3 linked regions of the Pelagibaculum spongiae genome follow. The protein of the gene in region 1 interacts with the protein of each later gene in a pairwise test. Links are inferred from orthologs where the notes say so. Each region holds a gene or a part of one and is shown in the gene's direction. Other genes may lie near its edges. The genes, in order: DC094_RS06685, glnL and glnD.

Region 1 (10,119 bases):
CAACAGGCGAATTAATTCTTCTGGTGGTGGCTTGTCGGTAAACAAGGCATCCAACATAGAAATGTCGCCTAAACGAACCATTGCCTGACGACCAAATTTAGAATGGTCTGCAGCCAAAAACACATGGGTCGCATTGTTAACCATGGCTTGCGCAACACGAACTTCGTGGTAATCAAAATCGATTAGCGCACCGTCCATGCCAACACCACTGATGCCGATAATGGCATAGTCCATGCTGAACTGATGGATGAAATCACGAGTGGCTTCACCAATAATGCCGCCATCTCGATTTCGAACTTCACCACCAGCAAGAATCACAGTGAAACTGCTGTTTTCGGTCAAAATTGCTGCTGCATGCAAGTTATTGGTAACAACTCGTAGGTTGTTTCTTACCAACAATGCTCGAGCGACTGATTCTGTAGATGTACCGATGTTAATAAATAAAGAAGATCCGTCGGGGATATGTCGAACCAGAGAATCGGCGATCTTTTTCTTCTCAGAACGAAACTGATTCAGTCGAGTCGCATAATCTGTATTTTCGGTACTGGAAGGAGACGCCGCGCCACCATGGTGTCTACTCACCAAGTTGGCTTCTGCTAAATCATTCAAGTCACGACGAATTGTCTGGGGCGTTACATTAAAATGCTGTACCAGGGTTTCCGTAGTGACAAACCCCCTCTCCCGTACCAGATCAACGATGGTTTTCTGACGCTGACGTTGATTCTGTTTATGCATTTAGGTTACCTCGTTTGCGGAAGTCATCCTGACTAGCTGCAAACATTATTCTTGTTGTCAGAGAAAAGTACAAATAAAGTAGGTGAAGCTTTAGCAAAAGCTTCACCTTACTTTGATCTTATGCAGACACCTCATGACCCATTGAACGTTTTTCAGAGTTCAATGTTAGAGCAATCAAGACAATCGACATCACACAAGCCGCTGTAATAATCATAAAGCCTGCGTCCCAACCTGCAACGTCAACCGCATGACCAATCACAACGTTAGCAGTTACTGCACCACCAACATAACCAAACAGACCGGTGAAGCCTGCAGCAGTACCAGCCGCCTTCTTAGGCACCAGATCCAGTGCATGTACACCAATCAACATGACTGGGCCGTAGATCAAAAAGCCAATCGCAATCAGCATTGCAATATCAACACTAGGATTGCCTGCTGGGTTGAACCAGTAAACCAATACGCATATCAGAGTTAGCACCATATAGATGATGCTTGCTGGTGCACGACGGCCTTTAAAGACTTTATCCGACAACCAACCACAAGCCAGCGTACCTGGAATACCGGCCCACTCGTACAAGGCATACGCCCAACCTGCATCTTGAAATGAGAAGCCTTTGGCTTCTTCTAAATACAGCGGTGCCCAGTCCAGAACGCCATAACGCACCAAATAGACAAATGCGTTAGCAATTGCGATGGCCCATAACAGTCGATTGTTCAGAACATACTTAAAGAAAATCTCTTTGGCAGTAAATTCTTTTTCATGCTCTTTTCCATACTCAAATCCTTTCGGATAATCGTTTTTGTACTCTTCAATGCTTGGCAAACCTTGTGATTGAGGTGCATCACGAACAGTTAACCAGATGAGTACTGCAACACCCAGTGCGACAAAACCATTGGTATATAGCACTGCGTGCCAATCAGCAAAGAATGCCATACCAAACAGTGCAATCGGTGCTAATAAGCCACCACCAATATTGTGGGCAACGTTCCACACCGCCATTTTGGTGCCGCGCTCGCTGGCAGAAAACCAGTGAACCATGGTCCGGCCTGCTGGTGGCCAACCCATTCCTTGGAACCAACCATTAGCCATCAATAAAACGAACATGATGCCAACAGAGCTGGTGAAGAAAGGCACCATACCCATTGCAATCATGGTCAATGAACTAACAAACAAGCCAAGTGCCATAAAGTTACGCGCATTACTGCGGTCGGAAACGCTGCCCATCAAGAACTTGGACAAACCATAGGCAATCGCAACACCGGAAAGTGCAAGACCGAGCTCTGCTCGGGTATAGCCTTCATCTACTAAATGAGGAATAGCTAAAGTAAAGTTTTTACGAACTAAGTAATAACCGGCATATCCGAAGAAAATACCGAGAAAAACCTGCATTCTTAAACGCTTGTAAGACTCATCTACCTGATCTTCAGGCAAACGCTCTTTATGCGCTGGTGGCTTGAGAAATCCAATCATTTGCTTAACCGCACTGTGAATTATTTTGAGTTAGGTAACAGTTCGAACATTAAGCGCAAGCGAACGAAAACATCTTGATGCATGTCACCTGCCAACCAGTTGAATGGCACATAAACGAAAAAAAAAGTGTACCAGTTATTGATATGTAAAATAATAAAATATACCGCCAGAAACGCATAACTTGCTACCTCAAAGGAGATAGGTAAACTTGTTTTTATTTATTTAATTTAGATAGATACAAGAACTTAAAGCTCATTAACTCAAGATAATAATGATGATAATTACTCGTTTTTTATGATTTTCATTGGAAATTTCAGCACTCGGAAATGATCAGAAACGATCTTGAATGCGATATTTGAAGTTCTTTTATTATCGTTAACAGCGCCAGCGCCGCTATATGCAATAGCTTGCTCTAATAGCTATTTGGCTAGTAATCCATTGCTAGAACCATTTTGTTGTTTTTATTGAAATGAGTGCCAATACGGCCCATGAAAAAGATAAAACTGATGCAAGTCATGCCTTTTAAGCGAAGTTTGAATAATCGGTATCGTTTGATTCGAACATGCAACTAACAGTCATTTATTTCAAAAATTACCTTCAGTTGGTAACGAAGGAATTGAGCAACACTGCCCATTTCAGTTAACAAGCTGTAGATACAAAAACGCTGATGACCATAAAATGATCATCAGCGCTGGGCAAAACATTATTTGGCAAAAACTAACTGCTAACTAGATCGAGCCAATTTTCTACTTTCCGATTCGCTATTCTTTTTCTTCTGGCTGCGACGGATTCAACTGCGCTTGAAGTTCAGCCATTTGCGCTTCCAGCTGCTCTAATTTGGAGCGGGTGCGTGACAACACACCTTTCTGCACTTCAAATTCTTCACGAGTGACCAAATCCATCTTGGAAAAAAAGCCCTGCAGCACTGAGCGCATGCTCTTTTCGCTCTCTTGTTGAAACTGTTTCAAACCAGGGGGCAAAGCCGCAGATAGCTTCTTGCTCAGTTCATCGATCATATTGGGATCGAACATAGGACATCTCCGGTTCTGGTTAAAACACACCTTTGACAGCAAATATGTAGTGTGTTGGTTAATTTACTTTAGGTAATTTAGCAGGTTTCTTTTTTTGATTCAGCCCGAGCCCTGCCACTTCAATCCAACTTTCCTTTTATTTGTTGCCTGACAACCCACCAATTAACGATGCACTTAACTGCAACTTATTGATAACTAACGCACCAAATGCGTGCGTTTGTCAGGTTTTGGTGCGCACCGCTTTCGTCCACAATAAATGATTTCACTTCAACACGTTGATATAAATGAATAAATAAAACTGGCACAGGGATTGCTCCTTCCTCAGCAATCGCAATACAAATTTCCAATAAGTCAGCCCGGTGAATAACCGGCGGTAATTACAAGGAGAGCACCATGAAACTGGTCACTGCAGTCATCAAGCCATTCAAGTTGGATGATGTTCGTGAAGCATTATCGGAAATTGGCGTACAAGGGATTACGGTCTCTGAAGTCAAAGGTTTCGGTCGACAAAAGGGACATACCGAACTCTACCGTGGCGCTGAATACGTAGTTGATTTTCTACCTAAGGTAAAAATTGAGTTGGCGATTGAATCAGAACAAGTCGAACGGGTGGTTGAATCGATTACCGACGCGGCTCGCACCGGAAAAATTGGTGACGGCAAAATTTTTGTCCGCAGCCTAGAACAAGTCATCCGGATTCGTACTGGTGAAGAAGGCGTAGAAGCCATTTAACACCATTTGACGATGAATGCTGCAACAACTCATAAGTGAAACAAAAAGATTTCACTGAGTTGCGCCCAGAACAAGAGGATAAATACCGTGGAAGATCTGACTCAAGTTAAATACGCACTGGATACTTTTTATTTCCTAATGTGCGGCGCGCTAGTTATGTGGATGGCAGCTGGTTTTGCCATGCTAGAAGCCGGCCTGGTTCGCGCTAAAAACACCACCGAAATTCTGACTAAAAATATTGCGCTATTTGCTATTTCCTGCGTGATGTTTCTGCTAGTGGGTTACAACATTATGTATGTTGATAACGCTTCTGCCGGTTGGTTACCAAGCCTTGGTTTCACCATCGGTGCTGAACACACAACCGACGCAGTGTTAAAAGGCGAAGCCGACCACTCATTAGGCGCCGACTTCTTCTTCCAAGTGGTATTTGTTGCCACTGCAATGTCTATCGTCTCTGGCGCAGTGGCCGAGCGGATGAAGTTGTGGGCTTTCCTAGCCTTCTCAGTAGTAATGACCGGATTCATCTATCCAATGGAAGGCTACTGGACCTGGGGCGGCGGTTTCTTGAGTGAAACCGTTGGCTTCTCTGACTTCGCAGGTTCCGGCATCGTTCACATGGCAGGTGCTGCTGCAGCTTTAGCAGGGGTATTGGTACTTGGGGCACGTAAAGGAAAATACGGCGCTAACGGTGAAGTTAATGCGATTCCTGGTGCTAACTTACCTATGGCAACATTGGGTACATTTATCCTCTGGTTAGGTTGGTTCGGGTTTAACGGTGGTTCTCAATTGCTGCTGTCAGATGTAGAAAACGCTAACGCAGTCGGTCAAATCTTCCTTAACACTAACGCAGCAGCTACTGGCGGCGTAATCTCAGCATTAATTACCGCCCGCTTGTTGTTCGGTAAGGCTGATTTAACCATGACACTTAATGGTGCATTAGCTGGCTTGGTTGCCATCACTGCAGAACCTCTAGCACCAACTGGCCTAGCAGCGACGTTAATCGGCGCATGTGGCGGCGTGTTAGTGGTGTTCTCTATCCTGACTTTAGACAAGCTGAAAATTGATGATCCAGTCGGCGCAATTTCAGTACATGGTGTAGTGGGTTTATTCGGTGTGATGGTCGTTCCCGTCAATAACAGTGGCGCAAGCTTTGGCGCACAAGCAATTGGTGCAGCCGTGATCTTTGCTTGGGTATTCGGTGCCAGCTTGGTGGTTTGGCTAGCACTGAAAGCACTGATGGGTGTTCGAGTGAGCGAAGAAGACGAATACAACGGTGTTGATTTAGCAGATTGTGGAATGGAAGCCTATCCAGAATTCACTAATAAATAATACTAAAAAGTTGTAAAAGCGTTAATTGAAAAGCAGTCTTTTGACGTATAAAAAAACCGCCGCTATTTCACAATAAATAGCGGCGGTTTTTTATTTCAAAACCAATTAATTTGTTAAACTGGTCACAATCTATCAACACCCAGCAGCAGCCATTGTTAAAAGCGAGAGCTAATCGACACATCCGATTGATCTAACTTTCTAGTTTTTCGAGAGATAACCAGTTTCTCGGAGCAGTAACATGAAAGTGCTTCCTATTTTTGCTTTGGCAATTGCACTTCTCGCAGCGAATTATTCAGATGCAGCAGAAATTTACAAATGGAAAGATCAAGACGGCAAGGTAGTCTTTGGCAGCTCACCACCTGCTGGCATCGAGGTTGAAAGAACCGGCCAACAAACTGGTTCAGGCTTGGCTGGCGAAGCGATTGATGCGCCAAATTCTGTTAAAGAGCAGCTAGATTCTGTCAACAAGAGCAAAAAATCTCGCCTGAAGGGAAAAACTTTAGCCCGGCATAATGAACGATTGCGTAAGCGCAGCGCTATATTATGTGATCAATCAAAAAACCGGCAAAACATGCTAAAGCATTCTCCCCGCGCCGGTTCGTATGACGCAAAAGGCAATAAACGCATTTACTCAACAGAAGAACGTCGCTTGATGACCGAACAAGCACAGCAAGAGGTTAACAAGTACTGCGCAAAATAATGACGTGATTATTTGCTGAAGAAGCAATGGTAAGGCATATAATGAGGCAATCAAGCCAAGAGAGAACGTTATGCCTTCCACGCTTTTCCAATGGCACGTATTTCAGGTGCAACAACAAAAACATACCTTACCTGATGATCGCATTGTCGACTGGACTCACCTGCATCACCCTGGTGCTGTAGTCATACTTCCTCTAATGCCGGATGGCAAAATTCTGTTACTCAAGCAATATCGCCCAGCAATTGGCAAATGGATCTACGAAGTACCCGCCGGTACCTTGGAGCCAGATGAAGATATCTTGCAGTGTGCACAACGTGAATTAATCGAAGAAACCAATCACCATGCAACCGACTGGACCGACCTAGGCACTCTGTTACCAGCACCTGGTTTTTGTGATGAAGTTCAGCACTGTTATTTAGCCCGTGCATTAGAACAACATGCAGGTCAAAAAGATGATGATGAGTTTTTTGAGCAGGTACCCGTCACAGAGAAACACTTTGTTGAGCTGATTGCCCAAGGAAAGATCATCGATTCAAAAACCATCGCAATCTGGGCGAAATGGAAAGCCAACAAAAATTTATTGCTAGCTGAAATGACGTCATAAATGCGGCGAATTCTTTATGCTATTGCTGGCACGCTATCTCTGATCACCGGATTGATCGGAGTGGTGTTGCCGGTACTGCCAACCACTCCTTTTCTATTGCTTTCTGCATGGTGTTTTGCCCGCAGCAACAAGCGACTGCACGCATGGTTAATTAACCATAAGTATTTTGGCCCAGCCATTAACGATTGGGAAAAACACAAAGGGATAAAAGCCAGCAATAAAAAACGCGCTTATGTTTTAATTGTTCTGAGTTTTTCAATTAGCATTTATGTGGTACCGCTAACATGGGTAAAGGTGTTGCTATTATTTATGTGTATTGCATTGCTGTGGAATATGAAACGGATTAAAACGCTTTAATTAATTTTAATTTTTTAATACCACTCAATAGATAATTTTCCCATCCCTGGGAAAATATCAATCACTCATAGCGACACAAATAACTACTAGCCACTTCAACCGTTAGCTTGAAGCTACTATTCGCTTCTACTTCAAAGGTTTCACCGGCATGGTACATTTTCCAGCTATCGCTGTTAGGCAGCTGTACATTTAAGCTACCGCTAATCACTGTCATAAATTCCCTTACCGCGGTAGAAAACTGGTATTCACCCGGTTCCATTGCGCCGATGGTTGCATCCATCTCTTGTGAACGAATACCACCAATCGATTTTACTTTACCTTCAAAATATTCATTACTGCTTAGCATAAGAGACTCCTTTTGAAAATTTTTGATTAGTTTTTAAAACAACTATTTTTATTTTTTATCGGCCCAATCAAATGAAAAGGCCGTTGGCAACAACTCAATTCTGTAACAACACAAAAGACAAAGCTTATTTAGCCAGTGCCTTTTTCATAAACTCTGGCAAAGCCAAAGATTTATGGTGGCACTCAAGGTTGTAATAAAGTGTTTCAAACGGCTTATTGGCAATATCAGTTTCTCTGAAATTATTCAGATCGCGTCCTTTCGCCGCCATGGTAGCGCTCCACCAGCCAGATGGGTAAACCGGCTGCGGGAAATCTAGCGTTTTCGTGTCAGCAAAACCAGCTGCTTTCATATCTCGGTGCATGCCTGCAATTAAATCGGAATGATAAATCGGTGATTCACTCTGCTGGACCATAATGCCGCCAGTTTTTAAGGCTTTCAGGCAGTTTGCAAAAAATGCTTGAGTAAACAGACCTGCAGCTGGGCCAACCGGATCGGTAGAATCAACAATAATCAAATCAAAGGCAGCTTCACCCTGATCAGCCATCCAGGCAATACCATCACCAAAATAGAAATGGGCTCTTGGATCTTTATTCGCCGAGCATAATTCAGGGAAATATTCTTCTGACAAATCAGTGACTCGCTGGTCAATTTCGACCTGCCAAGCTTCTTCCACACCCGGGTGTTTCAATACTTCCTTCATGGTGCCGCAATCACCACCACCGATAATCACCACACGTTTAGGATCGGCATGGGTAAACAGCGCCGGATGTGACATCATTTCGTGATAGAGAAAGTTATCCCGATCGGTCAACATCACACAGTCATCAATCACCATTAAACGACCAAACGTTTCAGTTTGATAGATTGCTATCTGCTGATATTCAGTTTGTTCTTCATGCAACTTCTCTTTGATTTTAAAAGAAAAGGCTGAGCCATCTTTGCCATGAATTTCGCTATACCAGCTCTCATCAAGCGCCATCATTTCCACCATCTAAAACTAAAACATTAATTGCTGGGCAAGCATAGCTAGGCGAAACCTGCTGGCAAGTATTTTTTACTCTGTAGTGGAAAATTACTTTCATTAAATTGAGTTCAGCAAATTGCTAGAGCAGCTCCGCAAGATAGGTATAATGATCGGCTGTATCTCATGCCGCTTAATGGAAAATGAATGAGCGAGTGGAGTATCGAGCAATCCCGCCAAACTTATAATATTGCTCGCTGGAGTGAAGGTTACTTCGATATCAGCCAGCAAGGGCACCTGATCGCCAAACCCAATCATCATTGCCCTGATGTATTTGATGACCAGCCTGAAAATCGATCACCGACCAATCGGTCAACTGGTATCGATTTACCGCAACTAATGGAAGAAATTCAACAAAGCGGCTTACGCTTGCCGGTATTAGTCAGGTTTACCGATATATTGGATGGCCGAGTTCGCCAACTCTGTAGTGCTTTTGATAAGGCACGCAAAGCGTTTTCTTACCAAGGAAGTTACAGCTCGGTTTACCCGATCAAAACCAATCAGCAACGCCATTTAGTGGAAGGGCTGCTGAAAGCCGGTGGAAATCGGCTTGGCCTGGAAGCAGGTTCAAAGCCAGAATTACTGGCGGTACTCGGTCTGCTAAGCCAACAAGAAACTGTTCATGGTGCAATATCAGGCCGGATTATCGTCTGCAATGGCTACAAAGATCGCGAATATATTCGCCTAGCACTGATTGCCCAACAACTCGGCCATCAAGTGTATTTGGTGGTAGAAAAACTCAGCGAACTTGAGCAAATTCTGCAAGAAGGCCGGGTGATGAATATTCAACCCGTGATTGGCTTACGAACCCGGTTATCCACTGTTTCATCAGGGCAATGGCAAAATACCGGTGGCGAAAAAGGCAAGTTCGGCTTAACTGCAGGCCAGTTGATTCAGGCGATGGATATTCTCAAGCAGCAGCAGTCTCAGCACTGCCTGAAATTATTACATTTCCATATGGGTTCGCAGATTTCTGATATCCATGAAATTCGTCGTGGCGTTAGCGAGTGTGCTCGCTATTACGCCGAGCTACGCCGTTTTGGCGCACCGATTGATATTGTTGATGTTGGTGGTGGCCTAGGCGTTGATTACGAAGGTACCGGCTCAAATAGCCATTTCTCTACCAATTACACCATTGATGATTATGCTAGCCAAATAGTTCGTGGATTAGCCGAAGCCTGTAACAGAGAAAAGCAGCCCCAGCCGACTATTTTCACTGAGTCAGGCCGTGGTTTAAGTGCACACCATGCGGTACTTATCACCAATGTGATTGATCGGGAAATTCCCGATGCTCTGCCAGTTTCAGCACCCGCTGCATCATCACCTCTGGCATTACAATTGTTGTGGCAAAAACTGCAACAGGTGAACTCCAACCAGCCATTGCAAGCATTCAGCCAGGCAGAGCAGGCCTTGTCTGAAATTGCCGAGGGCTATCTGCATGGTGAGTTTTCTCTGGTAGAAAAGGCTCAGGCTGAAGCAATTTGGATGCAATTTTGTCGGCAGCTATTGCCCAAATTAGATCCAGCTCGCCGCCCCCATCGCCCAATTCTCGATCAGTTAAATGAAAAACTGGCCCACCGGCTGTTTTGTAATTTATCACTGTTCCAGTCATTGCCAGACGTTTGGGGAATTGGCCAAGTTTTTCCAGTGATGCCTTTGCAAGGGTTGGATCAACCGCCAGCAATTCGTGCGCGCTTGCAGGACATTACCTGTGATTCAGATGGCCGAATTGACGATTACGCCGATGGCGAAGGCGTTGAAAGCACCCTGCCACTGCCCCTGCCCCCCAAAGA
Region 2 (10,202 bases), on another replicon or contig:
CTGAGCTCTACCGCTACGTCGATAAAAATGGCAATACGATTTATACCGATAAGCAGGTTGCGGGCTCTGAGCTAGTGAATGTTGGTAAAGGGCAAACTTATAAAGCGACCAAACCTAGTCGTCGCTACAACAACAGCTCCAGCAATAAAAGCACTCAGCCTGCTAGTAATCAGATTCCTAAAATTACGATTACCAATCCTACGTCCGGCCAAGCGATTCGAGCCAATGATGGTAGCCTATCGATTAGTTTATCGTTAGCACCTTCGCTAGGGCAGAACGATAAGTTAGAAGTATTGTTAGATGGCAAAGTGGTCGGAAATAGCCCAAGTGTGGCTTTGAAAAATATTGATCGTGGCAGTCACACCGTTACTGCCCGAGTACTCAGATTTGGTAAGCCAGTCGCGACTACATCTAGTAGTTTCAATATTTTACGGGCTTTTCGTCGATCAGCTCCCTAATAACTATTCTAAAAATTCCCTAGGCCTTGGCTGAAAAAGTCAGGGCTTGATTTTTAGTTCCTTCCAAGCGTTTCCCTCTAGCAAGCCGCAATAGAAATCAATTGGTATCAGTTGCACCATCAGTGCTTCGGTATGCTCTATTTTGGTGCATACTAAAGATCAATTGATTCTAATATGACCTGTTTTAGATCTTGTCTGACCAATTCAAGCGCGTGATAAGAATCCTCGCGTATTAAGACAAGTGAACTGGTCTGCTTCTTGCACTGGTAATTGTCATGAAACTAAAAACATCAGAACTCCAGCCCAGCAATAAACTGCTGGATAGCTTGTCGACATCAGTGATGATGCTGGACGAGCAATTGGTGATTCGATATGTCAATGCAGCAGCAGAAGCCTTACTAGAAATCAGTGCCCGCCGTTTAACTGGGTTAGATGTGCTGGATGTTTTTGCCAGTCATCTATTTACTAAAGAAAAGTTATCTGGCGTATTTGGTTTGGGGCATCCATTTGCCGAGCGAGAGCTAGATCTGGAATTACCTGGTAATCGACACTTACTGGTCGATTGTTTTGTCAGTGCGATGTTGGAATCTTCAGGTGAGCAATACCTGTTGCTAGAGATGCAACCAATGGAACGCCATCGTCGTATTAACCGGGAAGAAAGTTTGCGCAGTCAGCAGCAAGCTACTCAAGGTATGTTGCGCGGATTGGCCCATGAAGTAAAAAATCCACTCGGCGGAATTCGCGGTGCAGCTCAGTTATTACATGGTGAATTAACCGACCCAGAACAGCGTGAATACACCGACGTTATTGTTGCAGAAGCAGACCGTTTAAAAGTATTGGTTGATCAAATGCTCGGTCCGCGTCAGGCACCGAACATGCAACCTTTGAATATTTTAAAAGTGCTAGAACGAGTGGCCCAAGTATTAAAAGCAGAATATCCGGAAGATATCGATTTTATTCGTGATTATGACCCGAGCATTCCCGATCTAATGGCAGATAAAGGAATGCTGATTCAGTCGGTTCTGAATATCACTAGAAATGCGGTGGAAGCGATTAAAGGTCAGGCAATTAATTTGTATCTAGATAGAAACGAATTACCGCCAACTGAAAATATCGAACCAATTGCTAAGGGTGAAATCACCCTCAGAACACGCGCATTACGCCAGTTTACGATTGGTCATATTCGACATCGTTTAGTTTGTCGAATTGATATTACCGATAATGGCCCGGGGATACCGGAAGATTTATTGGAAAATATTTTTTATCCAATGGTGACAGGCCGTGCTGAAGGTACCGGCTTAGGGCTTTCAATTGCACAATCTTTAATTAGCCGCCATCAGGGCTTAATCGAATGTGAAAGCCACCCCGGTTGTACTGTATTTACGATTTTATTGCCTTTGCAATCAAATCGGCCATCTAAAACAAACAGCCAAGCAAAACAAAGCCCGCAATCGATGAACAATTCACCATGTGTGCCGGATAAAAATATCAGTGCCGCAATGGTCGAGCAACAATAAAAGGAGTCAGCTATGTCACAAGACAAAGTATGGATAATTGATGATGATAGCTCGATTCGCTGGGTTTTAGAGCGGGCATTTACCAAGGCTGATATTGCTTGGCAAAGTTTTGATAATGCACTGCCAGCTTTAGATGCGCTGGAATATGACATGCCAACGGCGATGATTACCGATGTTCGAATGCCGGGTTTAGATGGCATGCAATTAATGCAGCGAGTACATAAGCGTCGGCCTGATGTACCGGTTATTGTAATGACAGCTCATTCGGATTTGGATAGCGCAGTAGCAGCTTATGAAGGTGGCGCTTTTGAATACTTGCCCAAGCCATTTGATATGGAAGAAGCGGTTGCAGTAGTGCGGCGTGCTTTTCAAAATTTCCATGAAAATCATCAGCAAGAAGTCATAGCCGATGATGCGGATACACCAGAAATTGTCGGTAAAGCACCTTCAATGCAAGAAGTATTTCGGGCAATTGGTCGGTTAGCAAAATCCAATATTACCGTGATGATTAATGGCGAATCGGGTACCGGTAAAGAGTTGGTTGCCAGAGCATTACATCGCCATAGTCCTCGCCGAGATAATACTTTTATTGCTTTAAATATGGCGGCTATTCCTAAAGATTTAATTGAATCAGAATTGTTTGGCCATGAAAAAGGTGCCTTTACCGGTGCCGCGGGTTCTCGCCAAGGTCGCTTTGAACAATCGAATGGCGGCACGCTTTTTTTAGATGAAATTGGCGACATGCCATTAGAAGTACAAACGCGGTTATTGCGAGTGTTAGCTGATGGTGAGTTTTATCGAGTGGGTGGCCATACGCCGATAAAAGTTGATGTACGAATTATTGCGGCAACTCACCAAGATCTAGAGCAGCGGGTAAAAGAAGGAAAATTCCGCGAAGATTTATTTCATCGGTTAAATGTTATTCGAGTGCATTTACCTCGGCTGGCCGATCGTGCTGAAGATATCCCCGATTTAATTAATCATTTTCTGGCGGCTGCGGCGCGGGAAATGGGCGTTGAAGCCAAGGTATTAACATCAGATACTGAAAAATATATGTCGAGCCTCGATTGGCCAGGTAATGTTCGCCAGTTAGAAAACACTTGTCGCTGGTTGACGGTTATGGCCAGTGGCCGCGAAGTTCATGTTTCTGATTTACCGCCCGAGTTACTTCAGGTTGATCAGGAAACTCAAATCGATGGTGATTGGCAAACTGGCCTTAAGCGCTGGGCAGAAACCAGCCTAGCAGCCGGTAAAGAAGGCTTGTTGGAAGAAGCAGTACCATGCTTTGAAAAGATTATGATTGAAGCTGCCTTGAAGCATACCGCAGGCAGAAAGCGCGATGCTGCGGTATTGCTTGGCTGGGGTAGAAATACGCTGACTCGAAAGCTAAAAGAACTGGGGTTGGATGAATACCGCAGTGATGGTGCTTTAGAGAAAGAAGAGCAGATTTGAATCTTGCTCTCATCGTAGGTTAGATAAATACAGCGTCATCTAACATTTTTAATTGTCAGAAGGCGCTAGTGCTTTTCTAACCTTGTATCTGCAGATACGAGGTTTGCCAACAAATACCAAGTTGTCTGATTGCGCCTTTGGCTTATCAAACCTACAGTTTTTAATCAAATAACTTCCGATATTATTAGACGAAACCCTCTATGAAAAAATTCCGCTTTATTCTGCCATTAATGCTGCTAGCAATTGCACTATGGATTTCCGGTGTCCCGTTAATTTATGACTCGGTTCCAGAAGAAATTCAGCTGGCTGAAAAATATCAATTCACACCATTGCGAACCATCCAAAAAGCCTTCGATGATGAAACATCGGACTTGCAAATTCTGCAGCAGGGTAAGGTTTATAAAATTCTTGAAGATGACCTTGATGGCACGCGGCATCAAAAATTTATTATTGGTTTAATTAATGGCCAGACTTTATTGCTGGCCCACAACATCGATTTGGCTCCGAGAATCGATAACCTGCAAGCAGGTGATCGAGTGATCTTCTTTGGTGAATACGAGTGGAACAAGCATGGCGGTGTGGTTCATTGGACCCATAAAGACCCGGCAGCTCAACATGTGGATGGTTGGATTGATCATCAGGGAATTCGCTACCAATAAGCGATGTTTTGTAGTTGTGGTTAACTAATGCAATTTAGTCGACTTGGTTGAATAGATTATTGGGTAAGGCTTTGGGTAACCTGTTGGCTAGCTTTGAGTAAGTTGTGGGCAGTTGTGAATAAAATCGCTAATCCATTTATTGGTAACGCTTTTTGCCGACGGGCCAAATAACCAGTTTTTTGTGAATAACTTCTCTAGGATCAAACGCTAATCGAAGCCGAAATAGCACATCTTGTGTTGTGGAAAACTTTAGTGTCTAAATGCTAATAACCGATTTTGTGGATAAGTCTTGGTGATTTATGATTGTCAGATCGCTAGTGGGTTGTCACTTAATTGTGGTGCAGTTGTTGCTTAGTACACGAAACCTGTGGATAACTCGGTGGTTAACCTCTGTACATACCTTGCACAAACTTCCATCCTGCTGATAACTCAACCTCACAGGCCGATTTGAAAAAGTGATCAAAAATTGAGCAGTGAGTTAAATTGTTTTGGTGGCCACAAGGCTTGATGCGACCGAAAATGTTTCCGATATTTTTCGGCATTTCCCACTGTTTTTCTCCATGTAGATCATGCAACGAAATCAGACATCGACCAACAAATTTCAAGGTATCTGATTGCGTCTTAGGTTTGTCAAACGACGGGTTCGTTATTAATTAATACAAGAATAAAAACGCCTTTTAGGGCAGTAGAATTTAATAAATGCACACTCTCCTGAGGCACTTAATTCCATGCTACAAGGTTGTACTGAGCCTACTGCGAACTACAACTTGACCATGGAAAAATTTATTCCAACGGTTGATATTTGTATTTTCCGAGTGGTAATTGGCCAATTGTTTGCTCGGCGTTTATCGAAGACCTCGAAAGTTGCAGGTCGCGCCTACCGCTGCTCCGTGCAACCTTGAGCCTGGCCAGAAGGCGCTGTTTTTCTAACCCACAGCGATCTTTTACTCCCCCCCAACATGCATTGATTAATCTTATTAATTAGCCTGCTGAGCATTTTCGCTTGGGTGCGTTAAATTTTCCTGTTCAGTGACTATCCCTTCTGAGGTAGCCATTTCTCAGCAAATTTTGTTCGTTTTTTGGTTCGTTTACTGGCATAACACTGTTGTCTGTTTTGACATAGGTCAGGCCAATTTTGTAGCGACAAGCGCACTATTCTTGCAGTGCAATTTTAACTGCGAGGCTTTTGTTTTCACTGCGAAAGTGGGATGTTGAAGATGCATTCAAAAACAGTGAATGCTGGTATGGCGGGGCAATAGGTTCCAATCGGCCAGCAGATTGATCGTTAGGTTGCTCGCCGGTTTGGTGTTGCTCGCTGAAACAAACAGCCACTTCATCTGAGTGTTTGATAGAACGGTTGTTGATCATTGCTGCCACTCTTGCCAAGTCAATACCAAGCAGCGAGCGCCATTGATCAAGCCAGTAGATGATAAAAATAACGACCGATAGCAAGGTTTGGTATTCCCAGATGCGGAATCATTAAGCCAAATTTGCTGCAGTTGCCCGGATAGGTAGCTGAAACGACAGATTTCTCAGACCTTCAATTAAGCTGTTCAAGCTAGGAGACAGGGTTTAATGACTGCAAAACTCTTAACGGATGCTAAACGCTGGAGCGCCAGACTCGATGTCGGGCAAAGCTTATCTGGCGCATTGCTTACCATCTTTCTCTGGACTCACCTGATTCTGGTTTCATCGATTTTACTCGGTGGCGATGCGATGGATTTTGTCGCCAGAAATATGGAACTAGCCTTTTTGACAGAAAACGGTCATGGCTATCCATGGGTGGTTACGGTGATTGCGATAGGCATTGGTGCCCTGGCAGTAATTCATATGTTAAGCGCACTTTATCGGTTGCCATTACAAGTAAAACAGCGACTAGCACTGCGTAATCATTTACAAGTTGTTCAACATGGCGATACCAAGCTTTGGGTTTGGCAGGCAGTGACCGGTGTGGTGATTATGGTGCTGCTGCCGGTTCATTTATGGTTGATTGGCTCGGATCCGATTTCAGTGGGTGCGGTAGGCTCGGCCACTCGAATCTGGATTGACCATGCATGGGTTTTATATATTCCATTGTTATTAGCAGCCGAAATACATGCCGCAATCGGCGCATATCGAGTAGTAATTAAATGGGGTCTGGTAAAAAATCTCGACCAGCGTGAAAAATTACGTCGTCTGAAAACTATTTTCAGTCTGGTGTTTATCTCTGTGGGAATGTTGTCATTGGCGGCTTTTTGGCCACATGCAGCAGGTTAACTACCAGTCTCGAAATTTGTTAATTCAAACTTTCGAGTGGACTCAAAATTAGGTTTTCAGCAGGAGCGACCATGAAGATTATCTATACCGATTCGCTGGTAATCGGTGCCGGCCTGGCAGGATTGCGTGTAGCGATTGCCTGTAAGAAGCAAGGATTAGACACCCAGGTTTTATCGCTGGTTCCCGCCAAGCGTTCCCACTCAGCCGCTGCCCAAGGTGGCATGCAGGCGTCTTTGGCCAATACCACCAAAGGCCAGGGCGATGATGAAGATGTTCATTTTATGGACACCGTCAAAGGCTCTGACTGGGGCTGCGACCAAGAAGTCGCCAGAATGTTTGCCCATGTGGCACCCAAAGCAGTCCGTCAGTTAGCCAGTTGGGGCGTGCCTTGGAGCAGAATTAAAAAAGGGCCACGTCAAGTTGTGGTCAATGCCGAAAAAGTCACCATTGAAGAAGCCGAACAGGCCCATGGATTAATTAATGCCCGTGACTTTGGCGGCACCAAAAAATGGCGGACTTGCTACAGTTCAGACGGCACTGGCCATGCGCTATTAAATACAGTCGATAACAAAGCCATCGAGCTGGGTATTCCAGTTCATGAGCGGGTTGAAGCATTGTCGTTAATTCATGATGGCAAGCGCTGCCACGGTGCAGTGGTTCGCGATTTAATTAGTGGTGAATTATTTGCTTATATTGCCCGCGCAACCACCGTTGCCACCGGCGGTTATGGCCGAATTTATTCGGTATCGACCAATGCCGTGATTTGCGAAGGCATCGGCCAAGCCATTGCGCTAGAAACTGGCGTTGCACAATTAGGCAATATGGAAGCGGTGCAATTTCACCCAACCGCAATTGTTCCCGTTGGTATTTTAACCACCGAAGGTTGCCGGGGTGATGGCGGTTTATTACGCGATAAAGACGGTTACCGCTTTATGCCCGACTATGAGCCAGAGAAAAAAGAATTGGCTTCGCGCGATGTGGTTTCTCGCCGTATGACCGAACACATGCGAAAAGGCAAGGGTGTCGATAGTCCTTATGGTCCACATTTATGGCTCGATATTACGTTACTAGGCCGGGAGCATATCGAAAAGAATTTACGTGAAGTAAAAGAAATTTGTGAAAGCTTTTTAGGCATAGATCCAGCCGAAGAATATATTCCGGTTCGGCCAACCCAGCATTACTCCATGGGTGGCATTAAAACCAATGCCAAGGGCATGAGCCCGACTTTAGAAGGTTTATTCTCAGTCGGTGAAGCAGCTTGTTGGGATATGCACGGATTTAACCGATTGGGCGGAAATTCATTGGCGGAAACTGTAGTGGCAGGAATGATTGTCGGTGAATATGTTGCTGAGTTCTGCCACGAAACTGATTTAATTGTTGATACCGGATTAATTAAAACCAGCGTAGATAAACTACAGCAAGAAATTGATCAATTATTAGAAAGTAAAGCCGGTGAAAATGTATTTGAGATAAAAGAGCAAATGCAACAAGTCATGATGAATTATGTTGGTATTTTCCGAAATGGAGATGAACTAACTAAAGCGGTTTCAGAATTACGTGACTTATTACGCCGCTCAAGAAAAATTCAACTGAAATGTAAAAAGCGCCATTCTAACCCAGAACTGGTCGAAGCGTTACGGGTGCGCCGAATGCTTAAAGTAGCGCTATGTGTTGCCAAAGGTGCCCGCGACCGGACCGAAAGCCGCGGTGCCCATGCCCGGGAAGATTTCCCCGAGCGAAATGACCGCGACTGGTTAAAGCGTACTTTAGCCAACTGGTCAGCAGAAGGTGAACTGGAGCCAGAGCTGAGCTACGAAGCGCTCGATATTATGAAAATGGAAATTCCACCGGGTTATCGTGGTTACGGTATCAACAATGCGATTCATCATTCAGACACCGAAAAGCGTCTGGCTGAAATTGAAGCCATTGTTAAAAATCTGCCAGAAAATGCCACCCGCGAGCAAAAACAAGCCGCCATTATGGCGTTTGATTTGCCGATTGATTTAGGTGAGCCAAACCAGCGAGCTGATATGACAGCAATCAACCAACAGGAGGCTAAATAATGGCGAAAGGTCGTATTGTCACCTTCAAAATATTCCGCTTCGACCCGCAGGTTGATGACAAACCAAGAATGGTTTCTTATCAGCTGGAAGAAGCACCGGGCATGACGGTTTTTATCGCATTAAATAAAATCCGTGCCGAGCAAGACCCATCATTACAATTTGATTTTGTTTGTCGCGCTGGCATTTGTGGCAGCTGTGCCATGGTAATTAATGGCTTACCGACTTTAGCCTGCAGAACTTTAACCAGTAAATTTGAAAACCCGGAACTGACATTAATGCCATTGCCCGGTTTTGAATTAATTGGCGATTTATCGGTAAACACCGGTAAGTTTATGCGTGAGCTAGCCGAGCGATTGGCATTGTATCTTCACCCTAAAAATGAAGACGACAATATTCACGCAGTGGAACAACGCATAGAACCGGAAGAAGCAGAAAAGGTTTATGAACTGGACCGCTGCGTAGAATGCGGCTGCTGTGTATCGGCCTGTGCCACCAAACAAATGCGTGAAACCTTTGTCGGTGCGGTCGGTATGATGAAACTGTCTCGCTTCGCTTTAGATAGCCGCGATGCCCGTGACGATGATGATTTTTACCATGTGTTGGGTAATCAAGACGGTGTGTTTGGCTGCATGAGCTTGCTCGGTTGCCAAGACACTTGCCCGAAAGATTTGCCGCATATGGAACAAATTGCTTATATGCGAAGGAAAGTGGCGGGGATACCTATTTTTAATAAATAACAGTTGCTTTAAAAATGGTGCGTTATTTTTAGCATAAAAAAACCCGGCAATAATCAATGCCGGGTTTTTTTATAGCCAATTATTGAGTTTATAAGTCATTAATTGACACAGCTATACCTGTTATTTTTTCACCACCGCTATTTTTAGTATAAACAGCAAGTTTAGAAGCAAAGGCTGGCTTTATCGTATTGTTTGGTATGCGAAATGTAAGATTGTTTCTATTATTAGCTTCCAATGAAATTATCGGTAGATCGTACAATCGATCACCAGCAGCATCAGCCCAGTAAAGCACGTAGTGAGTAATGTTGGTTTCATCTGGTGCGGCAGCTATTGTTACCGTGCCACTTAATTTACCTGCATTTGGATCAGTGTCGGTGAAACTAATTGCTGCAGCATCTAATATTGGCAGACCTATATCACTAATTGTTACAACAAAATCACGAAATGAAGCTGCTAAACCACCAGCATTTCGAGGTATAACAAACAAAAAACGTGCATCGGGCACTACAGGAGTATCGACGGGAAAAGTATATTGTAATGGGACGGTGTCAGCAGGAATACTCTCAATCAATGAAAGCCTTATTTGATTAGTCTTGCCCCAAAAAATATCGTAGTGAGTAGGGGGAAGAAAGCTTAGATCTGCTGCTGGTGTGATTGCTAGATTACCGGCTATCTGGCCGCCGTCAGGGTCAGTGTCAGTAAATGTCACGTTTTGTGGTGCACTCACAGGAGAAGCGCTTTCTATAATAGACAAATACCTTGGAATGGTATTTTCTTGCGTACCTAAATAGGTATAAGACAATATGTGAGTTACGCGTTCTGGAATGATTGTTGCCGTATTATTAGTATTGCTGCCCAAGCTATATATGAATCCATTATTTTTTATACCTCCTGCAAAACTCTCTGCATTAGGCAGTTTTTGAGTTTCGCTAACCCCCCAATATAGACGGTAGCCATCGATCATAGCTTCCGACGAGGACGCGATAACAGCTAACTGCCCCCCTAAAGAGCGAGGACGTTGATCAGCATCGGTTATTAAAACGCTGCCTGATTGAATTGT
Region 3 (10,577 bases), on another replicon or contig:
TCTCAGCCGAATATCTCGCTCGCACAGCTCTGCAAGTTCGCTTTCCAATACATTGAAAAACAAACCCATTAGATAATTAACTTCACGTAAAGGGCGTTTCCAGTTTTCACTGCTAAAGGCAAACAGTGTTAACACTTCAACACCTGCCAGCATCGCACCTCGAATTGCGGCACGAACTGATTTAGCACCTTTGCGATGGCCAAAAACTCTTGGTCGTTTACGCTGTTTGGCCCACCGACCATTTCCATCCATGACAATGGCTACATGCCGCGGACCGGTTTGCCCCGGATCACTCAAGACCCCTGCCTCCATAAAAGAATGGCCTCCATCCAGAGGCCATTATATGCATCGCGAAATCTGAATATCAGACTTCCATCAGCTCAGCTTCTTTTGCATCAAGACGCTTATCGATTTCAGCTACATAGCGATCAGTCAGTTTTTGCACTGATTCCTGCGCTCTGCGTTCATCGTCTTCGCTGGCTTCTTTCTCTTTTACTAGTTCTTTAAAATCGCTATTAGCATCACGACGCGCATTACGCACCGATACTTTACTGTTCTCACCTTCGTGACGAACCAGCTTCACCATTTCACGGCGACGCTCTTCAGTCAGAACAGGCAATGGAACGCGAATTATTTCACCAGCAGAGCAAGGATTCAAACCTAGGTTAGACGTCATAATTGCCTTTTCAACGGCAGAAACTAACGTCTTTTCCCAAACTTGAATGGTCAATGTTCTTGCGTCACCAATACTCACATTGGCAACTTGCTTCAACGGTGTATCAACACCGTAGTAAGGCACCATAATGCCTTCTAGCAAACTTGGATGTGCACGACCTGTGCGCATTTTTGACAGGTTATGTTCAAGTGCTTCAAGCGACTTGGCCATACGCTGTTGACTGTCTTCTAGAATTTCATCGATCACGATCTGTCTCCCGAAACCAGAAACGTACCTTCAGCTTCGCCAGCGACTACCCGCTGCAATGCGCCTTGTTTGTTCATGTTGAACACACACAAAGGCATGTTGTGATCTCGACACAACGCCAAAGCAGTCAAATCCATCACTCGCAACTCTTTACTGATGGCTTCATCAAATGACAACTCATCATAACGGATCGCATCTGGATTTGTTACCGGATCATCACTGTAAACACCATCTACTTTAGTCGCCTTGAGTACCAGATCAGCTTCGATCTCAATGCCTCTCAAGGTGGCAGCAGTGTCCGTAGTAAAGAAAGGATTGCCCGTACCTGCAGAGAAAAGCACAACACGGCCTTTTTCCATATGGCGAATTGCCCGCATTCTATCGTAGCGTTCTACTACGCCACTCATAGGAATTGCTGACATTGCCAGCGCACGCAAACCAGCTCTCTCAAGGGCATCACGCATTGCCAAGGCATTCATTACCGTGGCCAGCATACCCATGTGATCACCAGTAACCCGACCGAGGCCAGCTTTTTGCAAAGCTGCGCCCCGGAACAGGTTGCCACCACCAACAACCAGACCGACCTGCACACCAAGATTCACAACCTGACGAATCTCACCGGCCATGCGATCTAGAACTTCTGGTGAAATACCAAACTCACCATTGCCCATCAACGCCTCACCGCTCATTTTGAGCAGGATGCGATTACAACTTGGTCTTTGCGCAGGTCTTGTCATGATTACTTAGCTCCAGCTACCTGAGCTGCAACTTCAGCAGCAAAATCTTCTTCAGCTTTCTCAATACCTTCGCCAACTTCCAAACGCAGGAAGCCAGTTACAGTAGCGCTTTCAGCTTTCAGCAATTTGCCAACTGTAATTGAAGGATCCTTAACGAAAGGCTGGCCCGTCAGGCTGATTTCATTCAGGAACTTGTTGATACGACCCACCATCATTTTTTCAACGATGTTTTCAGGCTTGCCTTCCATATCAGGCTGGGCCTTGATGATCTCTTTTTCCTTCTCAACAACTTCAGAAGAAACTTCTGAAGGGTCGATTACTGAAGGATTAGAAGCTGCAACGTGCATTGCAACGTCTTTAGGCAGGTCAGCTCGACCGCCACTAACAGTCGCCAGAACACCAATGCGAGCACCGTGCAGGTAGCTAGCAATGTTACCTTCGCCAGCGTCCAAGAATACCGCGCGACGAACACCGATGTTTTCACCGATTTTAGCAACCAGAGCTGCACGTACTTCTTCTACAGAACCGCCTTCGATCTGCAGAGCAGAAATTGCCTCAGCAGTATCAGCGCCAGCAGCCATAGCCGCATCAGCAACCGTGTTTACGAAGCCCAGGAAACCTTCGTCACGAGCAACGAAGTCAGTTTCACTGTTTACTTCTAACAACATGCCCTTGCTGCCTTCAACGCGACCTACGATCACGCCTTCCGCTGCAACACGACCAGCCTTTTTAGCTGCTTTAGCAGCACCAGACTTGCGCATGTTTTCAATTGCCAGTTCGATGTCACCGTCAGTAGCCTGCAAAGCTTTTTTGCAGTCCATCATGCCTGCACCAGTACGCTCACGAAGCTCTTTAACCAGCTTTGGACCGATAGCCATTGTGTCTTCCTCAAAAAAATTAAAACCGAAACCAGATATCGACAAAAAGGGGGCTAAGCCCCCTTTTTGCACAGACCGAACTAACCGAAATTACTCTGCAGCAGCTTCTTCAGAAACTTCTACGAAGCCTTCTTTTTCAGCAGCAACAGTATCGACAGCACGTGCGTCGATCAGTGCATCGGCCAGACCTGCAACATACAGCTTGATAGCGCGGATCGCGTCATCGTTGCCAGGAATGATGTAATCAACGTCAGCAGGGTTAGAGTTGGTATCAACAACCGCTACAACTGGAATACCCAGCTTCTTAGCTTCTGCGATAGCAATCTTTTCGTGGTCAACGTCAACTACGAACAGTGCGTCAGGAAGACCGCCCATATCCTTGATGCCACCCAGGCTACGATCTAACTTTTCAGTCAGGCGACGAGTATCCAGAGCTTCTTTTTTGTTCAGGCGATCCATCGTTCCGTCAGCAGCCATTGCTTCCAGATCTTTCAGACGCTTGATAGACTGACGAACTGTTTTATAGTTAGTCAGCATACCGCCCAACCAGCGGTGGTTAACGTAAGGCATGCCACAACGCGATGCTTCTTCCTTAATCACACGACCCGCTGAACGCTTGGTACCAACGAACAAGATCTTGCCTTTACGAGCAGCCATCTTGCTCAGGAAGTTTACTGCGTCATTGTAAAGAGGCAGAGTCTTCTCAAGGTTGATGATATGGATCTTGTTGCGCTCACCAAAGATGTAAGGAGCCATCTTTGGGCACCAGTAACGAGTTTGGTGTCCGAAGTGAACACCAGCTGCGAGCATGTCGCGCATGGATACATTAGCCATGTAAATCTCCAAAAAGTTTGGGGTTAAATTATGTAGCAAGTCCCAAAAGCCGACCCTGACGGGCACCCGTGGCTGATGTGTCGAATCGCTACAAGGATATTAAGAAGCAACAAGATTGCTTCTCAGCGGCGCGCTTTATACCATAACCGCCTGAAATCGACAAACCCGGACTTTTCCAGCCCTAGCTGAAGACTCTAATTTATGACCATAAAGATTAAAACTGCAGAAGAAATCGAGAAGATGCGTGTCGCCGGCAAACTAGCGGCAGAGCAACTTGAACTGATCGAACCTTATATTGTGCCGGGTGTAACCACCGACGAACTCAATGATATCTTGCACAAGCACACCATCGAAGTTCAGGACGCCATCCCGGCACCCTTGAACTATCACGGTTTTCCGAAAAGCATCTGCACTTCGGTCAACCATGTGGTCTGCCACGGCATTCCAAACAATAAACGCTTGAAAAATGGCGATGTTATCAATGTTGACGTTACCGTGATCAAAGATGGTTATCACGGCGACACCAGCAAGATGTTTTTCGTCGGCGAACCAACAATATTAGCCAGGCGCTTGACCAAGGTCACTCATGAATGTCTTTGGATCGGCATCAACCTAGTGAAACCTGGTGCACGGCTAGGCGACATCGGCGCAGCAATCCAAAAGCACGCCCACCAACATCACTACTCAGTAGTTCAAGAGTATTGCGGTCATGGTATTGGCGCAGAATTCCACGAAGAGCCTCAGGTGCTGCATTACGGCAAAGCCAACACCGGCCCTGAATTAAAACCCGGCATGATTTTTACCATTGAGCCGATGATTAATGCCGGTAAGCGACATGTAAAATTGTCAGAAAAAGACGGCTGGACGGTAACCACTAAAGATAAAAAATTATCCGCGCAATTCGAGCATACTATTCTGGTGACCGAGACTGGTTTTGAAGTGCTCACTCTCCGCAATGAAGAAAAACAACAAGACGCCTTAGAAGCAGCCACCGGAGAATAAACTTCCCATGAGCATACCCTCCGCACCATTCCAATCGCCTGAATACTTATCAAGTTATCTAGAGCAACTGGGCAGCGGAGGGTCTGAGCTCACCGGCCAACTGCAATTCGCGCTAAAAGAAACCAATCGATTACTCGAAGAAGGTTTTGCAAAGCACCAACCGGTTGAAGAGTTAGTTCGACAACGAGCTCGCTTGCTAGACCAGATCATTCTTTGCGCTTGGAAAAAACAAAGCAAGACTGGCAATAAACCGATTAGTTTGATCAGTGTTGGTGGTTATGGTCGTGGCGAACTGCACCCCCATTCTGACATCGACCTGCTGGTGTTAATGCAGCAAGCGCCAAGCAAAGAACAGTGCAAAGAGATCGAACAGTTTTTATATATTTTGTGGGATCTCGGGCTGGAAATCGGCCATGCCGTTCGCACTATTAAAGAATGCGTTAGCGTGGCTGAAAAAGATGTCACGGTCTTCACCAACTTGGTTGAAGCGCGCCAACTTTGTGATCTAGATGATTTATTCAGCCAGTTAAAATATCAATTAGATTTAGCTCAAGTTTGGCCGCCCGCTGAGTTTTTTACCGCCAAGCTCGAAGAGCAAAAACAGCGACACCATAAATTTGGTGACACCGGCTACAATCTTGAGCCAAATTTAAAAGCCAGCCCTGGTGGATTAAGAGATATTCAAACCATTGGTTGGGTAGCAAAACGACGTTTTGATACCGATTCATTTCGCGGATTAGTGCGCGAAGGTTTCTTAACCGATGAAGAATATAACGCGCTCAGCAAAGGCCAGCATTTCCTTTGGCAACTGCGCTTTGGTTTGCATTTGTTAGCCAACCGAAAAGAAGACCGGTTGATTTTTGATCATCAAAAAAACCTAGCGCAAATGCTCGGCTATGAAGACACGCCAGAAAGACTCGGCGTAGAACACATGATGAAAGAATATTTTCGCACTGTGACTGAATTATCCGAATTAAACGACATGTTACTGCAGTTATTTGAAGAAGATTTATTGTGTGATGAAAACTGCCGCACCGTCACTGAAATTAATCAGCGCTTTCAAATTCGCAACCAGCGCATCGAAGTCACTGATGAAAATGTTTTTAAAAAATCCCCCTTCGCCCTGATCGAAATATTTTTACTAATGGCACAGCAGGATGAAATCGAAGGCGTGCAAGCCACTACCATTCGATTGATTCGACAAAACCGCCATCTTATTGATCAGCAGTTTAGGGTTAACATTCAAAATCGTAGCTTTTTTATGGAGCTATTGCGCCTACCACACGGTGTTTATCGGCAACTGGTTTTAATGAAACGTTACGGCGTGCTCGGCGCATATATTCCCGAATTTGGTCAAATTGAAGGACAAATGCAATATGACCTTTTTCACAGCTACACCGTTGATGAACATACACTGATTCTGATTGAGAATTTACGTCGATTCTGGCTAGGTAAAGAATTCCCACTTTGCTGTCATATTATGCAAAACCTCGCCAAGCCTGAGCTAATTTACCTAGCGGGATTATTCCACGATATCGGTAAAGGGCGCGGCGGCGACCATTCCCAACTCGGCGCAGTTGACGCTAGAGCATTTTGCCAACGCCACGGCTTAGGCAGTTACGACTCTCGACTGGTCGCATGGTTAGTACAAAGCCATTTATTAATGTCGACCACTGCACAGCGACAAGATATTTCTGATCCCGATGTTATTCACGACTTTGCACTAATAGTCGGCGACCAAGTTCACCTAGATTATTTATATGTATTAACCGTTGCTGATATTCGAGCAACCAACGCCAAATTATGGAATAGCTGGCGTCAACATTTATTGCAGGATTTATATACCTCAACTCGCTTGGCATTACGCCGAGGCTTGAGCAATCCACAAAATAAGAGTCAGCTAATCAAAGAAACCCAAGAGAAATCTTGGATGATTCTGACCGGCCATAACGCCAGCCCAATGCGCACCCATGAATTGTGGAGCTCACTGGGCGAGGTCTATTTTATTCACCAAGATCCTCGAGCCATTGCCCGCCACACCCGGGCCATTATTAACCACAAGCAAACCAAACAGCCTTTGATTTTAGTAAGCCAGCGGGAAGATTTTGCCGGCACCGAGATATTTACTTACTTAGATAATCGCAGCCATATTTTTGCTCGCGTTACTTCCACCCTAGAAAAACTGGGTCTGAATATTGTTAGTGCTCGAATTCAGCTATCGGCTGATAATCGTCGACTGGATACTTATACCGTTCTCGATCGAGACAATCAGCCAATCTCTTCAGAATACATTTCTGAAAAAATCCACAGCCGATTACTGGCAGCACTCAGCGCAGATTCAGCCCCTTCTTTGCCGTCGCAAAGCTTCAAAACCAGAAAACTGAAACATTTCGAGAAACCCACCCGAGTGTCCTTTTCACCTGACTCCCATAACACCATGACGGTGATGGAGCTTTATGGCCTAGACCATCCCGGCTTATTGGCAAAGGTGGCAAGAACCCTGCTGGAAAATAACGCAATTATCCATAGCGCCCACATTGCAACCTATGGCGAAAAAATCGAGGATGTATTTTTCATATCTGATATGGACGGAAACCCAATCGAAGATAGTGAAAAACTCTCATTATTAAGAGAGCAGATCATCCAGCAACTAGACCCACAGGACGACGCTTCAGATAATGATTCAGATTTAGTACAGCAAGCCTGCAGCCAAGGAATTGATATTTAGCCGTCAGGCAATGCACGAACACAATAAAAAAGGGCCGTCACTATGACAGCCCTTTTTTACTTAATTCTGCAAATGACTAGTTATAACCGGCAATATAACTCTCATTACTTTGCTGGGCACAAGCGACCAATTCGATCAACGCTTGTTGATCATGACTAATATTTTCGACCGGCTGCTGGGTCGCATATACATTTTCAAGCACTTCATTGCAGCTTTCAGAAGCACTATCGTTAGAACTCATTTCTATCTCCGGGATTACTATTACAAACAACAACCTAACTGGCAGCGATTATCTGCCAAGCCGACCAAAAAACATTGACCCGCACCAATAAAACCAACAAAAGATATATTTGATAACAATTTATCGGCAACTGTATTTGGCTATCATTTCAAAATCGATGGGTGAAAAAACTTTTCACTGCCATATACTGTCGATCAGCCTGCAGGGCACTGATAAAACCAATAACTCAAACTTGTTTTTGTTATGGCTATTCACTAGCTATTTCAGACTTAAGCCAGAGACCAAAGCAAAAACTTGAATTCCAGCACATTGATCAACGCAACTTGCCAAGCTGTTTGGCTTAGCACTTTACCGCGACCGATGTGCCAATAGTTATAACCATAACGGTAAGATTTAAGGAGTAGATTTGATGAAGATGTTTAGTCTTGGCTGGGGAATCGGAACCAAGAATCAGGCAAATGAGTGGCTGGAAGTTTTCTTTGCAGCACCACTACTAAACCCAGAAGCGTCGGTGATCAAATCTGTAACTTCTGTGATTGGCGAGATCACTGAAAACACCAGCGTAGAATTATCTAGTGAGCAGCTAAAGCAACTAAGCCAGCAGCTACAACAAAATGATCAAGCTGAACTTGCTAAGATTGCCGCTCGAATGGCAGACAGCGTACAGCCAGCGATTATCTGCGCACTAGTAGAAGATTCGGCACCGGCATCGGCTGTTGAAGTTTATTTAAAGCTGCATTTGCTATCTCACAGGCTGGTTAAGCCCCACCACACCAAACTTGATGGCATGTTCGGTTTGCTGATCAACACCGCTTGGACCAGCGAAGGTGCAGTCGACGCTCGCGAGCTGGCCGATCGCCAACTACAAGCACGCTTGGAAGGTCGAGTACTTGAAGTGAAGTCAGTCGATAAATTTCCATCAATGGCCGATTACGTGGTGCCGTCTGGGATTCGTATTGGCGATGCACAACGGGTTCGCCTCGGTGCTTACTTGGGCGAAGGCACCACCATCATGCACGAAGGTTTTGTTAACTTTAATGCCGGCACCGAAGGCACCAGCATGATCGAAGGTCGTATTTCTGCTGGTGTTACCGTTGCTAAAGGTTCTGACCTTGGCGGCGGCTGCTCAACCATGGGCACCTTGTCTGGTGGCGGTAAAGAAGTGATCACCGTCGGCACAGAAAGTCTGATTGGTGCCAATGCTGGTTTGGGCATTCCACTGGGCGACCGCTGCACTATTGAATCTGGCCTATATCTGACTGCCGGTGCCAAGGTCAACCTGCTAGATGACAAGGGACAATTGGTCGAAGTTGTTAAAGCCCGTGCGCTTTCCGGCTTGAATGATTTGCTATTCCGTCGCAACAGTTTGAGCGGTGCATTAGAAGCCAAAGCCAATAAAAACGCGGTTGAGCTTAACCACGAATTACATGCACATAACTAACTAAACCCGCTACTCGGGGGCATAAACGGCCCCTTTAGCCAATTTAATTTTAGATATTTCGGAGATTTAAATACCAATGATCGCTATTGAGATGTGTGCAGGAGCAGGAGGCCAAGCATTAGGCCTCCATTTGGCCGGGTTTAAGCATGCTGCATTAATTGAAATCGATCACCACGCTTGTGAAACACTTCGCCTAAACAACCAAACACTCAATCTTGGCTGGGAAAATATAATCGAGGGTGACTTAAAAGATTTTGCCAAGAACACTATCAACCTTGGGAAAAATATTGATTTAGTTGCTGGCGGCGTCCCATGCCCACCATTTAGCAAAGCAGGACAACAACTTGGCCATGAAGATGAGAGAGATTTATTTCCCACAGCTCTGGAAATTATTCGAAAAATCAAACCCCGCGCTGTAATGCTAGAAAATGTCCCCGGCTTGCTTGAAGAAAAATTTTCTTGGTATAGAGAGATAATCTCTAATCAGCTTTCTGAAATGGGCTATCAGAGCGAATGGAAACTGCATCAAGCTAGCAATTTTAGTGTTCCGCAACTGCGCCCTAGAGTGATATTGGTCGCCATGAAGCCATCTGTATTCAAACACTTTCACTGGCCTACTCAAGCAAACCCAAAAATCACTGTCGGAGAGGCTCTTTACGACCTAATTGCTCAAAAAGGCTGGGAAAGCGCAAAAGACTGGAAAGCCAAAGCTAACAATATCGCACCCACCTTGGTTGGAGGATCTAAAAAGCACGGCGGCCCAGACTTAGGGCCAACTAGAGCCAAGCGTCAATGGCAAGCATTAGGCGTCAACGCACACCGATTAGCCAATGACGACGAAATTCCAGAACCCGGCTTCCAAGGTGCGCTAAAACGCGATGGCACAATACAGCCTGGCTGTGAAAAGATGCCTTTATTGAACATCCGCATGGCAGCACGCATTCAAGGTTTCCCCGACTATTGGTCTTTTTACGGTTCAAAAACACATTCCTATCGCCAAGTAGGCAATGCCTTCCCTCCACCTGTCGCCGAAGCTATTGGCAAACAAATTTTCAAAGCCTTGCAAGCATCCTCAAACAGGAAGTAAGAGAATGAGCCTTCTGACCAAGCAGAGAGATAATTTTCATAGGTTATTAATTAAAAATGAAATACTCACTTTTAGCGCATTTTCAAAATATGGCGCAGAAAAAATATGCAGTAATGCAGATTCAGGACAGAAGCACAGCGTACTGACTGCAAATTTACTCACCGACAAGATTGCTCAAAACCTTGGCATAACAGTTACTACACGAAGCCAAAAGAAAAAAGGGCAGACATTGGGCAATGAATTTGAGCAAGCTTGCACTGAATACTTACAAAAGACTTTCCTCCAACTTGGCAATCTCAGACCAGGCAATTGGCAGGTCGAAAAAATAAATAGCCGCCGCCAATCTGTTCTTGGACAATATGAGCAATACACTCATTTATCTGAACTTGGATTGCTCGCAGATAAACATGCAGAGTTAAGAAATTTCTTAGGTGATGGCTATACCGTCGCTCCTGATATCGTCATCTCAAGATCACCTGAAACTGACGACATGCTAAATAGCAACACCCTTATTGTTGATGACCACTCTTGCAAGCAATCTGCGCTAAGAATAAAAAACCATAAAACCCTTGAAGCACCTAACCTGATTCTCCACGCAAGTATCTCTTGTAAATTCACCATGCGTTCAGATAGAGCTCAAAACACAAGAACTGAAGCACTTAATCTTATGAGAGCCCGCAAAGGAAGATCACCCCATATAATATCAT

What was found.
Region 2: the proteins of DC094_RS06685 (region 1) and glnL interact in binary tests that used the Escherichia coli proteins (3 or more experiments, as listed by UniProt). The link is inferred for Pelagibaculum spongiae from one-to-one orthologs.
Region 3: the proteins of DC094_RS06685 (region 1) and glnD interact in binary tests that used the Escherichia coli proteins (3 or more experiments, as listed by UniProt). The link is inferred for Pelagibaculum spongiae from one-to-one orthologs.

The regions. Positions count from the first base shown.
Region 1 is NZ_QDDL01000002.1:158,242-168,360, forward strand. What follows is about bases 2,534-5,299. They hold DC094_RS06685 (P-II family nitrogen regulator), read left to right. Parts: upstream 2,534-3,630; coding sequence 3,631-3,969; downstream 3,970-5,299. Other genes in these bases: ubiK (ubiquinone biosynthesis accessory factor UbiK), read right to left, coding at 2,968-3,237; DC094_RS06690 (ammonium transporter), read left to right, coding at 4,108-5,298. Outside these bases: DC094_RS06670 (DeoR/GlpR family transcriptional regulator), read right to left, coding at 1-735; glpT (glycerol-3-phosphate transporter), read right to left, coding at 854-2,206; DC094_RS06695 (DUF4124 domain-containing protein), read left to right, coding at 5,537-5,998; DC094_RS06700 (NUDIX hydrolase), read left to right, coding at 6,069-6,602; DC094_RS06705 (YbaN family protein), read left to right, coding at 6,603-6,959; ppnP (pyrimidine/purine nucleoside phosphorylase), read right to left, coding at 7,021-7,305; speE (polyamine aminopropyltransferase), read right to left, coding at 7,430-8,284; speA (biosynthetic arginine decarboxylase), read left to right, coding at 8,474-10,119. UniProt on the Escherichia coli protein: Involved in the regulation of nitrogen metabolism. Regulates the activity of its targets by protein-protein interaction in response to the nitrogen status of the cell.
Region 2 is NZ_QDDL01000006.1:82,368-92,569, forward strand. What follows is about bases 6-2,854. They hold glnL (nitrogen regulation protein NR(II)), read left to right. Parts: upstream 6-733; coding sequence 734-1,975; downstream 1,976-2,854. Other genes in these bases: DC094_RS14560 (DUF4124 domain-containing protein), read left to right, coding at 6-458; ntrC (nitrogen regulation protein NR(I)), read left to right, coding at 1,988-2,854. In the rest of the region: more of DC094_RS14560, read left to right, coding at 1-5; more of ntrC, read left to right, coding at 2,855-3,427; DC094_RS14575 (DUF3465 domain-containing protein), read left to right, coding at 3,628-4,086; DC094_RS14580 (hypothetical protein), read right to left, coding at 5,239-5,538; DC094_RS14585 (fumarate reductase cytochrome b subunit), read left to right, coding at 5,662-6,342; DC094_RS14590 (fumarate reductase flavoprotein subunit), read left to right, coding at 6,414-8,405; DC094_RS14595 (fumarate reductase iron-sulfur subunit), read left to right, coding at 8,405-9,142; DC094_RS14600 (hypothetical protein), read right to left, coding at 9,231-10,202.
Region 3 is NZ_QDDL01000011.1:31,102-41,678, forward strand. What follows is about bases 4,078-7,301. They hold glnD ([protein-PII] uridylyltransferase), read left to right. Parts: upstream 4,078-4,380; coding sequence 4,381-7,101; downstream 7,102-7,301. Other genes in these bases: map (type I methionyl aminopeptidase), read left to right, coding at 4,078-4,373; DC094_RS22200 (hypothetical protein), read right to left, coding at 7,178-7,301. In the rest of the region: uppS (polyprenyl diphosphate synthase), read right to left, coding at 1-312; frr (ribosome recycling factor), read right to left, coding at 365-922; pyrH (UMP kinase), read right to left, coding at 919-1,659; tsf (translation elongation factor Ts), read right to left, coding at 1,662-2,537; rpsB (30S ribosomal protein S2), read right to left, coding at 2,628-3,371; more of map, read left to right, coding at 3,573-4,077; more of DC094_RS22200, read right to left, coding at 7,302-7,342; dapD (2,3,4,5-tetrahydropyridine-2,6-dicarboxylate N-succinyltransferase), read left to right, coding at 7,758-8,783; DC094_RS18785 (DNA cytosine methyltransferase), read left to right, coding at 8,860-9,870; DC094_RS18790 (NgoMIV family type II restriction endonuclease), read left to right, coding at 9,875-10,577.